3 regions of the Streptomyces sp. NPDC087901 genome follow, and region 1 is predicted to be linked to each of the others. Evidence: riboswitches for the same ligand, from Rfam matches in the RefSeq annotation. Region 1 holds a riboswitch; each other region holds the start of a gene.

The links. A riboswitch is a leader RNA that binds a small molecule or an ion and turns the genes downstream of it on or off. The one in region 1 is predicted to bind S-adenosylmethionine.
Region 2: linked by a shared signal. The riboswitch ahead of ACIOEW_RS08095 (hypothetical protein) and the one ahead of ACIOEW_RS04230 (aminotransferase class V-fold PLP-dependent enzyme) in region 1 are both predicted to bind S-adenosylmethionine.
Region 3: linked by a shared signal. The riboswitch ahead of ACIOEW_RS17735 (amino acid ABC transporter permease) and the one ahead of ACIOEW_RS04230 (aminotransferase class V-fold PLP-dependent enzyme) in region 1 are both predicted to bind S-adenosylmethionine.

What each region holds. Positions count from the first base shown of each region.
Region 1 covers NZ_JBIUUC010000001.1:953,443-956,707, forward strand. Annotated here, with positions in the region: gene trpD (anthranilate phosphoribosyltransferase) at 1-932, shown strand, start outside; SAM riboswitch class IV at 1,023-1,140, shown strand; gene ACIOEW_RS04230 (aminotransferase class V-fold PLP-dependent enzyme) at 1,315-2,694, shown strand; gene ACIOEW_RS04235 (Lrp/AsnC ligand binding domain-containing protein) at 2,767-3,048, opposite strand; gene ACIOEW_RS04240 (rhomboid family intramembrane serine protease) at 3,225-3,265, opposite strand, start outside.
Region 2 covers NZ_JBIUUC010000002.1:590,963-594,227, reverse strand. Annotated here, with positions in the region: gene ACIOEW_RS08100 (cytochrome P450) at 1-789, opposite strand, end outside; gene ACIOEW_RS08095 (hypothetical protein) at 948-1,367, opposite strand; SAM riboswitch class IV at 1,415-1,524, opposite strand; gene ACIOEW_RS08090 (phosphocholine-specific phospholipase C) at 1,671-3,265, opposite strand, start outside.
Region 3 covers NZ_JBIUUC010000005.1:122,015-125,279, reverse strand. Annotated here, with positions in the region: gene ACIOEW_RS17745 (glutathione S-transferase C-terminal domain-containing protein) at 1-443, opposite strand, end outside; gene ACIOEW_RS17740 (putative leader peptide) at 629-679, opposite strand; SAM riboswitch class IV at 732-876, opposite strand; SAM riboswitch class IV at 1,001-1,108, shown strand; gene ACIOEW_RS17735 (amino acid ABC transporter permease) at 1,435-2,439, shown strand; gene ACIOEW_RS17730 (amino acid ABC transporter ATP-binding protein) at 2,436-3,221, shown strand.

The DNA of each region.
Region 1 (3,265 bases):
GCGAGGCGACCGACGTGCAGATCGCCGGCTTCGCGGTGGCGCTGCGCGCCAAGGGCGAGACCGTCACGGAGGTCTCCGGCCTGGTCCGCGCGATGTACGAGCACGCCACGACCATCCATGTACCCGGCCGTACGGTCGACATCGTGGGCACCGGCGGCGACATGGCCAAGACGGTCAACATCTCCACCATGTCGGCGATCGTCGTGGCGGGGACCGGTGCCAAGGTCGTCAAGCACGGCAACCGCGCCTCGTCGTCGGCCAGCGGTTCCTCCGACGTCCTGGGGAAGCTCGGCGTCAATCTGGAGCTGTCCCCGCAGCGTGTGGTGGAGGTGGCCGAGGAAGCGGGCATCACGTTCTGTTTCGCCGTGAAGTTCCACCCCGCCCTGAGGTATGCGGCCAAGGCCCGGGCGGAGCTCGGCGCACCGACCACCTTCAACATCCTCGGGCCGCTCACCAACCCGGCCAAGGTGCGCTCACAGGCGATCGGCGTCGCCGACCTGCGGATGGCACCCATCGTCGCGGGCGTCCTCGCCGAGCGCGGCAACTCCGCCCTGGTCTTCCGCGGCGACGACGGCCTGGACGAGCTGACCACCACCGCGACCTCCCGTGTCTGGGTCGCCAGGGGCGGCGTGGTGCGCGAGGAGGCCTTCGACCCGCGCGACGTCGGCATCGACCTGGTGCCGGTGGAGGCGCTGCGGGGCGCCGACGCCTCGTACAACGCCGATGTGGCCCGCCGGCTGATCGCCGGGGAGACGGGACCCGTACGGGACGCCGTCCTGCTCAACTCGGCGGCGGCGCTCGTCGCGCTGGACCCGGGGGAGGGCACGCTCACCGAGCAGCTCACCGCGGGGATGGCGAAGGCCGCCGAGTCCATCGACTCGGGCGCGGCAGGCCGGGCGCTGGAGAGATGGGTCGTGGCCAGCAACGCCTGAGGGGCCGGCGTACGGAGTGTGAGGCAGGGCGCAGTCCAGATCATGGACTGCGCCTTGCGCGTTCTCGCACGTATGGCAAGATGCTGCGCAGGTCATGAGTGACAGCGACTACGGCCCCGGCCCGCTGTCCGGCAACCCTCCGTCCGTGGCGGGGTGCCCCGGGTGAAGACCAGGCCGCAGGCAGCGAGGTCTGCGGCAAGCGCGGACCCCTCGACATCGTCAGATGTCCACCCGTGGGGTCCTGGTCCTCAGGGAGCCTCTTGTGAGCAAGCGAATGCGATAGGGCTTTTCGGCCCTCTTCCGCACACCCCTCTTTCTTCCTTCCGTGCTGCCGCGTATCCGCAGGCACGCGGAATTCGCCTGCCTGTTACGGGAGTTCGTCATGTCTGTCTTCACCGCTGCCACCGACCAGTCGATTTGTGCGCCGCTGCCGGTTCTGGGCAAGGATGTGACGGTTCCGCTGGTCACCGGCGGAGAGGTCACCTACGCCGCGCTGGACTACGCCGCCAGCGCTCCGGCCCTGCAGCGGGTGTGGGACGACGTGGCCGCGTACGCGCCGTACTACGGCAGCGTCCACCGCGGTGCCGGCTACCTCTCGCAGCTCTCCACGGACCTCTTCGAGAGCAGCCGCGAGACGGTCGCGGAGTTCCTCGGCTGCCGCGCCGACGACCAGGTGGTCTTCACCCGGTCCACCACCGACTCGCTCAACCTGCTCGCCGCCGCTCTGCCCGCCGACTGCCAGGTGTTCGTCTTCGAGACCGAGCACCACGCCTCGCTGCTGCCCTGGCGCGACGCCCGCGTGACGTACCTGAACGCCCCGCGCACCCCGGACGAGGCCGTCGAGACGCTGGAGCGGGCCCTCGCCGACCGCGACCCCTACGGCCCCGCGCTGGTCTGCGTCACCGGCGCCTCCAACGTCACCGGCGAGCTGTGGCCGGTCAAGGAGCTCGCCGCCGCCGCGCACGCCCACGGCGCCCGGATCGTGCTGGACGCCGCCCAGCTGGCCCCGCACCACCCCGTCGACATCGCCGAGCTGGACGTCGACTGGGTCGCCTTCTCCGGGCACAAGCTGTACGCACCGTTCGGCTCCGGGGTCCTCGCCGGCCGCTCCGACTGGCTGCGCGACGCCGAGCCCTACCTGGCCGGCGGCGGCGCCTCCCGCAAGGTCGCCCGGCGCACCGACGGCGGTGTCGACGTCGAATGGCACACCACCGCCGCCCGCCACGAGGCCGGCTCGCCCAACGTCATCGGCGTCTACTCCATCGCCTCCGCCTGCAAGGCGCTCACCGAGGCCGGGTTCGACAGCCTGGTCGCCCGCGAGCAGCAGCTCGTCTCCGCGGTCCGCGCCGGACTCGCCGAGGTCCCCGAAGTCAAGGTGCTCTCGCTGTTCGGCGACGACGCCCCGCGGGTCGGCGTCATCTCCTTCGTGGTGGAGGGCTGGAACAGCTCGCACTTCGCCGCGGCGCTCTCCGCCGAGTACGGCATCGGAGTGCGTGACGGACTGTTCTGCGCCCACCCCCTCGTGCGCACCCTGCTCGGCAGCGACCCGCAGGACGTCGGGGAGTGCGGCGCGCCGGAGGCGGAGCCGGGCCAGAAGTCCCTCAACGCGATCCGGGTCAGCTTCGGCGCCGGTACACCGGACGAGCACATCGAGCGCTTCCTGCAGGCGGTCAGGGAACTCGTGAGCGAGGGTGCCCAGTGGAAGTACCGCACCGAGGACGGCCGTTGCGTCCCGGACCGGGGCGCGGCCGCGCAGGTCTGAGACGAGACCCCCCTCAGCACTTTCGGCCGGGTACGGACAGCTGTCCGTACCCGGCCGAAAGTGCTGAGAGTCCTAAGCGTCCAGACCGATGGCGAAGGCCGCCTCCAGGTCGTGCTGCGAGTACGTGCGGAACGCCACGTGGGTGTCGGTTCCCTCGACACCGGGGATCTTGCTGATCCGGCCGGGGATGACATCGGCGAGGTCGTCGTGCTTGGACACCCGGACCATGGCGATCAGGTCGTACGTACCGGTGACCGAGAAGACCTCGCTGACGCTGTCCAGCGAGGCGATGGCCTCGGCGATCTCAGGAATCCGGTCCACGCTGGTCTTGATGAGTACGATCGCGGTGATCACGGCTGGCTTTCTCCCTCGGTGGCCGTGGCTGGAGACTTCACTCTAGAGCCTTGCGTCCGGATCATGCCGGGCCCGCGGGGCCCGGCACGCACGTGAGCGGCGTTGTCGTCGGTCGCCCGTGCTCCGCAGTGACTCCCTCCTCCGCCCTGCAGCTGCGCGCGCCGCACCACGCTCCTCTATCCCGCCTGATCCGGACGCAAGGCTCCGGCCCCGCGCC
Region 2 (3,265 bases), on a different contig from region 1:
CCAGTCGGCGGTGGTGAGGTGCCCGGCGGCCGTGATGGCCATCAGGTCGAGCATGTACTCCTCGTCGGTGAAAGCCTCGGGAAAGGCGAGCATGCGCGAGGTCACGTCGTCCCCGGGCGCGGCCCGCTTCGCGGCCACCAGCCTGGCCATGTGTTCCCCGAACCGCAGATGGGCGCTCTGCGCGTCCGGGCCGCCGTCGGCAAGGTCCTTCAGCACCCGGGCGATGTCGGCGCCTTCGGCGTCGGGGAACCCGACCAGCCGGGCGAGGACGAGGACGGGAAGGGGATCGCAGAAGTCAGCGACAAGGTCGGCCGTACCGCGGCTGCACACGTCGTCGATGAGCCGGTCGGCCAACTGCTCGCAGTGGCTGCGGATCTGATGGGGGTCCGCGCCTTCCAGGGCCGGCCCGACCATGCGGGCGTGCCGCTGGTGCTCCTCCCCCGCGCTGAAGTAGATGGACGGCAGGGGACGCCCCACCATCGGCAACAGGGGCCAGTCGTCGGGGATGTGGGGCCATTGGTTCCAGAGGCCGACATCACGCGGGAACAGCGCGCCGTCGCTGGTGACTTGATGGAGTTCGCGGTACCCGATGACCAGCCAGGCGGGGAACCCGCCCGGCAGCTCCACGGGGACGACAGGCCCGTGATCACGCCGCATGGCGCGGTAGGCGGCCTGGGGTTCGGTCTGGAAGCCCGGCCCGCCGAGCGGCACGGCCCCGGCGTGAGCCGGACAGCCGGGAGGCGGTGGAGGAGTGGACGGCGCGGGCTCGGTGGATGAAGGGCGCGTCATGAGTCCTGACTCCTGTGGCGACAGCTGCAAGCGTCACGATCATGCGATCAACGCACGTTCACTATAAGGATTTTATGTGACGCCGGAACGGTCGAGGGCGATCAATTCCGCACCTCGAACAGAACAACAGGACGACATCTCGGCACAATTGATAAGCATCACGATGTACCGCACCGGGCGGAGCCGACCTCGCAGAGGGCCCCGCCCTGGAGCCCGACATTGACCAGCCCGGCACCTCTCTCGTCCCCGAGTCCGCCGCCGCCTTCACCCTCCACGAGCTTCAGCGCATGCCAGCGCTCCAGCCAGTACACACGCCCGCGGTGACCGGCGAGCGTTTCCCGCAGCGAGAGTGGAGCGTGCGTCCAGACCACGGGGAGCTCACCCGAGTAGTCGAAGGCGGGACGCAGTTCGACCCATCCGTCGTCGCGGACGTCACCGGAGGTGAGCAGGATCTCGACGGCCCGGCCCGGCTCCTGCCGGCACTTCTTGGCATGGATCCAGTGCACACGGTGCCCCGCGGCGTAGCGGGTGCAGTCGTCGCTCCGCACGGAGTCGTTCTGGGTGAGATGACGCAACATGGTGAGGTTCGCCTTCCGGGGTGAGGACCCCGAGTGCCCTGCACCGCGGTCCGCTGTTCCCCGTACCCTGCGTACGGGGCAGGTCGTCACCCGGAGCACCCGCAGCGGAGCGGGGTGCCGTCCAGCAAGCCGGGGCTGTGCACTGGAACTCATGACCCGTCCAAGACTCTAACCCACGCACTCGGCAGGGCCCGACGGGTGGCCAGGAGCGCGGGGCGCCCGGCCCGACGGGTGGTCAGGAGCGCCGGGCGCCCGGCCACGGGCGCCGCCCACCCCCGAACCACCCGCCGGGCCGGGGACCACTCACCCGGTGACGAGACCCGGGTCGCTCGAACCGGGCCGGCCCGTCTCGACGTGCCCGGCGAAGCGCCGCAGGAACGTGGCGTCCACATCGGAGACGACGGTGACGTCGTACCAGCTCTTGCTTCCCCGCAGGTCAAGCGCGTGCTTCACAGTCGCGCCCGCACGGACCTCGAAGGTCTGCACCCCTCCCCCGTACCCGACGGCACTGCGAACGGTCAGACGCACAGTCGCGGAACCGCCATTGACGAAGGTCAGTTCGAGCCCACCGGTGGCGGCATCATGACGAGTCGTCACCTCCGGCCCCGCCACCTTCCCGGCCGCCCGGAAGGTGCGCAGGAATCCGTTGGGGCCGTGGACGGTGAGGTCGGTCACTCCCTTGGAGTAGGCGGTGTTCCAGCTGTCCGAGAGGGACTTTCCGGCCTCGGTGGTGTAGGTCCAGGGCCCGTCGGTGCGGTTCGCGGAAGTCACGAGGAACTGCGCCCCTGCGGCGGCGCCGCCACTGAAGGTGAGGCGGTACTTGCCGGTGGCCGTATCGGCGGCACCGTCCACGAAGGGCGCGTAGCGCAGCGGCCGGGTGGGCCGGGCCCCCTTCTCCTGCTTGGGCACGCTGCCGGTGGCGGGCGGCGCGGGGACGTAGTCGGGGTGCCGGAGGCGGTCCGGAGGCTCATAGGCATCCGTCGACGGCAGCGAGACGTCCGAGGTGTCCGAACGGCGGAAGTCGAAGGCCGAGGTGAGATCACCGCAGACGGCGCGCCGCCAGGGCGAGATGTTGGGCTCGCGCACACCGAAGCGCTGCTCGATGAACCGGATGACGGAGGTGTGGTCGAAGACCTCGGAACACGCGAACCCGCCGGTGCTCCAAGGGGAAACGACCATCATGGGCACCCGCTGGCCGAGCCCGTACGGACCGGCTGCGTACCGGATGTCGCCGGGGAAGTAGTCGGCGGAGGTGTCCACGGTGGACAGGCCCTGCGAGGCCCCCGACGGCACGAAGGGCGGCACGATGTGATCGAAGAAGCCGTCGTTCTCGTCGTAGGTGATGAAGAGGGCCGTCCGGCCCCAGACCTCGGGGTCGGCGGTCAGTGCGTCCAGGACCTGCGAGATGTACCAGGCACCGTAATTCGCGGGCCAGTTGGGATGCTCGCTGTACGCCTCCGGGGCAACGATCCAGGACACCTTCGGCAGCGTCCCGGCCCGGACATCGGCCTTCAGGTCATCGAGGAGCCCGCCACCGTTCTTGATGTCGGTCCCGGTACGCGCCTTGTCGTACAGCGGATCGCCGGGCTCGGCCTCGCGGTAACTGTTGAAGTAGAGGAGCGAGTTGTCGCCGTACGTACCTCGATAGGCATCGTTGATCCACCCCCAGGACCCTGCCGCGTCGAGCCCGTCACCGATGTCCTGGTACACCTTCCACGACACCCCGGCCTGCTCCAGCCGCTCGGGGTAGGTGGTCCAGCCGTACCCCGCCTCGTCGTTGCCGAGCACGGGACCGCCGCCGGACCCGTCGTTCCCCGTATGTCCGCTCCACAGGTAGTAGCGGTTCGGGTCGGTCGACCCGATGAACGAGCAGTGGTACGCGTCGCAGACGGTGAACG
Region 3 (3,265 bases), on a different contig from region 1:
CCGGCCAGGTCGCGGAGAATGTCGGGTGTGTGGTTGCTGACGATGCGGCCGCTCCAGCGGTCGCACAGAGCGGGAGCCGTCAGCGGTCCGTCGTAGTGGTGCACCGTCGCCTCGTACGCACTGCGCAGCGAGGCGAAGGCCTCGGGTGTTCCGGCCGGGTGGGTCAGGAGCGTGGTGGCGACCGAGTCCCGCAGACCGAGGAGGCCGAGCGTGATGGAGATGCGCAGCGAGCGCGGACAACTCGCCGACAGGAACAGTTCGTAGCGGTGCGGAGCCGGATAGAAGCCGCCGGCGAGGCCGACACCGATCCGGCTGTCGAAGCGGGGGGACGGAACACCCGACGACGGGCGCAGGCCCGCGGCGCGTGAAGCGGAGGCGGAGGAAACGGGGCCGCGCTGCGGCGAGTTGCCTGTACTGGAACCGCGCGATGCTGTCTCGGGCATGACTCTCCCTATGGGGATCCCTGGGGGGAACGACAAAGCCACCGCCGCCATGCCGGCACCGGCGGACGGATGCGGAGCGACTGCGCTTGCGTACCGGTCCGGACCGAGGGGACCCGTTCGATCCCGGTTCGAGCGCGCCGGGACAAGGAGTCCGGCCGATCGGACGGGGACGGGTCCGACGCGGACTAGTAAGCGCTGGAGACGCGCAACAGATCGATGTGCAGGCGCCTCGTCAAGCCGTTCCTGGGCAATTCCCACCGGTCCTGCCATCGGGGCTCGCGAGACGCGAGACCGCGCTTGTCCTGTTGCTCCAACAGGACCCGGTCGTCACCCGGGGCACCCCATCGCGGTGGAAGGGTTGCCTGTCAGCGGGCCGGGGCCGATGACCGCACGAGCGGGAGATCCCGCACGTGCAGCGCTGACAATCGTGACCGTCCACGCCAGTTTCGGTGCGTCCGGTGGTGCCGTCAAGAAGGCGGGACAAGCCGTCTCGACTGGTGGTCACCGGCGTTGACATCCTTTTCGGTGCGGCCCTAACCTCCGGCGCAGAGCAGAACGGTCACGAGTGCCGGCGAAGAGCCCTGGCTTGCCGGCCGGCAACCCTCGCACGCAGTGGGGTGCCCCAGGTGAGGACCGGACCGGATGACGTTCGGTAAGCGTGAGGCCCCGCGGGGCGGAATGGTGACGGTGAGCGGGATGAACGCAGCTGACGGGATGGCCGCTCGACGGCCTCGCGGCTGCGTCCTGCTGTGCGCGGACCGCTCCGTCGACCTGCTGCGTGTCAGCAGCGCGCTGTGTACGGCCGTTTCCCGCCCTCTCTGTCAGGGCTGACGGCCCTCCGATCCCCTGACATCCACCGCTGTCGCGGTGTGTCCTCTCCCCACCCGGCCCCTGTGCCGCGCTGTGTGCCGCGTCCCGCGGACCCGTCCCCGACGGGTGCGGTGCCGCGGCCTCCCGCGGTCCGGGGTGTCCGTATCCGCTGGAGCCCTCCATGAGTGAACTCTCCGGCGTCGCTGTGTCCCCGGGACCAGCGCCGCCCACCGAGGCGAACCCCCGTCCCGGCCCGACCGTCGCGCCCGAGCCCCTGGCGGCGCAGCGGGTCCTCCCGCTCAGACGTCCCGGCCGTTGGATCGTCACGGTCGTCGTGCTCGTACTCGTCGCCCAGATCATTCACGGTCTGGTGACCAACCCGTTCTACCAATGGGGCCGTTTCCAGTACTGGTTCCTGCGGCCGGCGATCCTCGACGGGCTGGTCATCACCCTCGAAGTGGCGGTGTACAGCGCTGCGCTGGGCCTGCTCGGCGGTGTCCTGCTGGCCCTGGCGAGACTCTCCCCGAACCCGGTGCTGCGCACGGCCAGCTGGCTCTACACCTGGCTGTTCCGCTCGGTGCCGCTGATCGTGGTCCTGCTGTTCCTCTACAACTTCAGTGCGCTCTACCGCACGGTGAGCGTCGGGGTGCCGTTCGGTCCGGCCTTCTTCACCTTCGACGAGTCGCGCCTTGCCACCGACATGGCCGTCGCGGTCGTCGGACTGAGCCTCAACGAGGCGGCCTACGCCTCCGAGGTGGTGCGCGGCGGCATCCTCTCCGTGGACCAGGGGCAGCACGAGGCGGCCGCCGCACTCGGCCTCCCGAGGCGGTACCAGTTCGCGAAGATCGTCTTCCCGCAGGCGCTGCGCTCGATCACCCCGAACTACGTCAACCAGTTGATCGGTCTGATCAAGGGCACCTCGCTGGTCTTCTACGTCTCCCTGCTCGACCTGTTCGGCTCCGTACAGAGCATGGGAAGCACCTACCCCGGCGACATCGTGCCCCTGCTGCTGGTCGCCACCGTCTGGTACCTGATCCTCACCAGCGCAGTGTCCGTCATCCAGTTCTACGTCGAGCGGCACTACTCAAGGGGCGCGCTGCGCACCCTGCCGCCGACCCCGCTGCGGAAGGTACGGACCGGCCTCGGCGAACTGAGGGCCCGGGTCCGGAGGGAGACGGCGACATGACCACCGACACGCAGGAGATACGCCCGGCCGCGGTCGAGGTGCACGACGTGTACAAGTGGTACGGCAGCCAACGGGTTCTGGACGGTGTGGGGCTGACCGTGCGGCCAGGCGAGGTCACGGTCATCCTCGGGCCGTCGGGCTCGGGCAAGTCCACCCTCCTCAGGGTGATCAACCACTTGGAGAAGCCGGAGATCGGCCATGTCAGCCTGAACGGCGAAATGATCGGTGTGCGCCGGCAGGGTGAACGGCTCAAGGAGCTCAGCGAGCGGGTCATTCTGGCCCAGCGCAGCCGGATCGGTTTCGTCTTCCAGAACTTCAACCTCTTCCCGCATCTGACCGTATTGGACAACGTGGCGGCCGCCCCGGTGGCGACGGGCAGGCTCGCCAAGGGCGCGGCCCGGGAGCGGGCCCGCGACCTGCTGGCCCGGGTGGGCCTCGCCGACCGGGCCGGGGCGTACCCCCGGCAGTTGTCCGGCGGCCAGCAGCAGCGGGTGGCCATCGCCCGTGCCCTCGCCCTGCGGCCCGGCGTCATTCTCTTCGACGAGCCGACGTCCGCGCTCGACCCGGAACTGGTCGGCGAGGTGCTGGCGGTCATCAAGGACCTGGCGAGCAGCGGCACCACCCTCGTCATCGTCACCCACGAGATCGGCTTCGCCCGTGAGGTCGCCGACCGGGTCGTCTTCATGGACGACGGCCGGATCGTCGAACAGGGCTCGCCCGCCCAGGTGTTGGACGACCCGCAGCACGACCGGACCAGGGACTTCCTCAGCAAGGTGCTCTGACCCCCGCACTTCGTGGAGCGAGGCGGTCCGGCCGTGCCCACCCG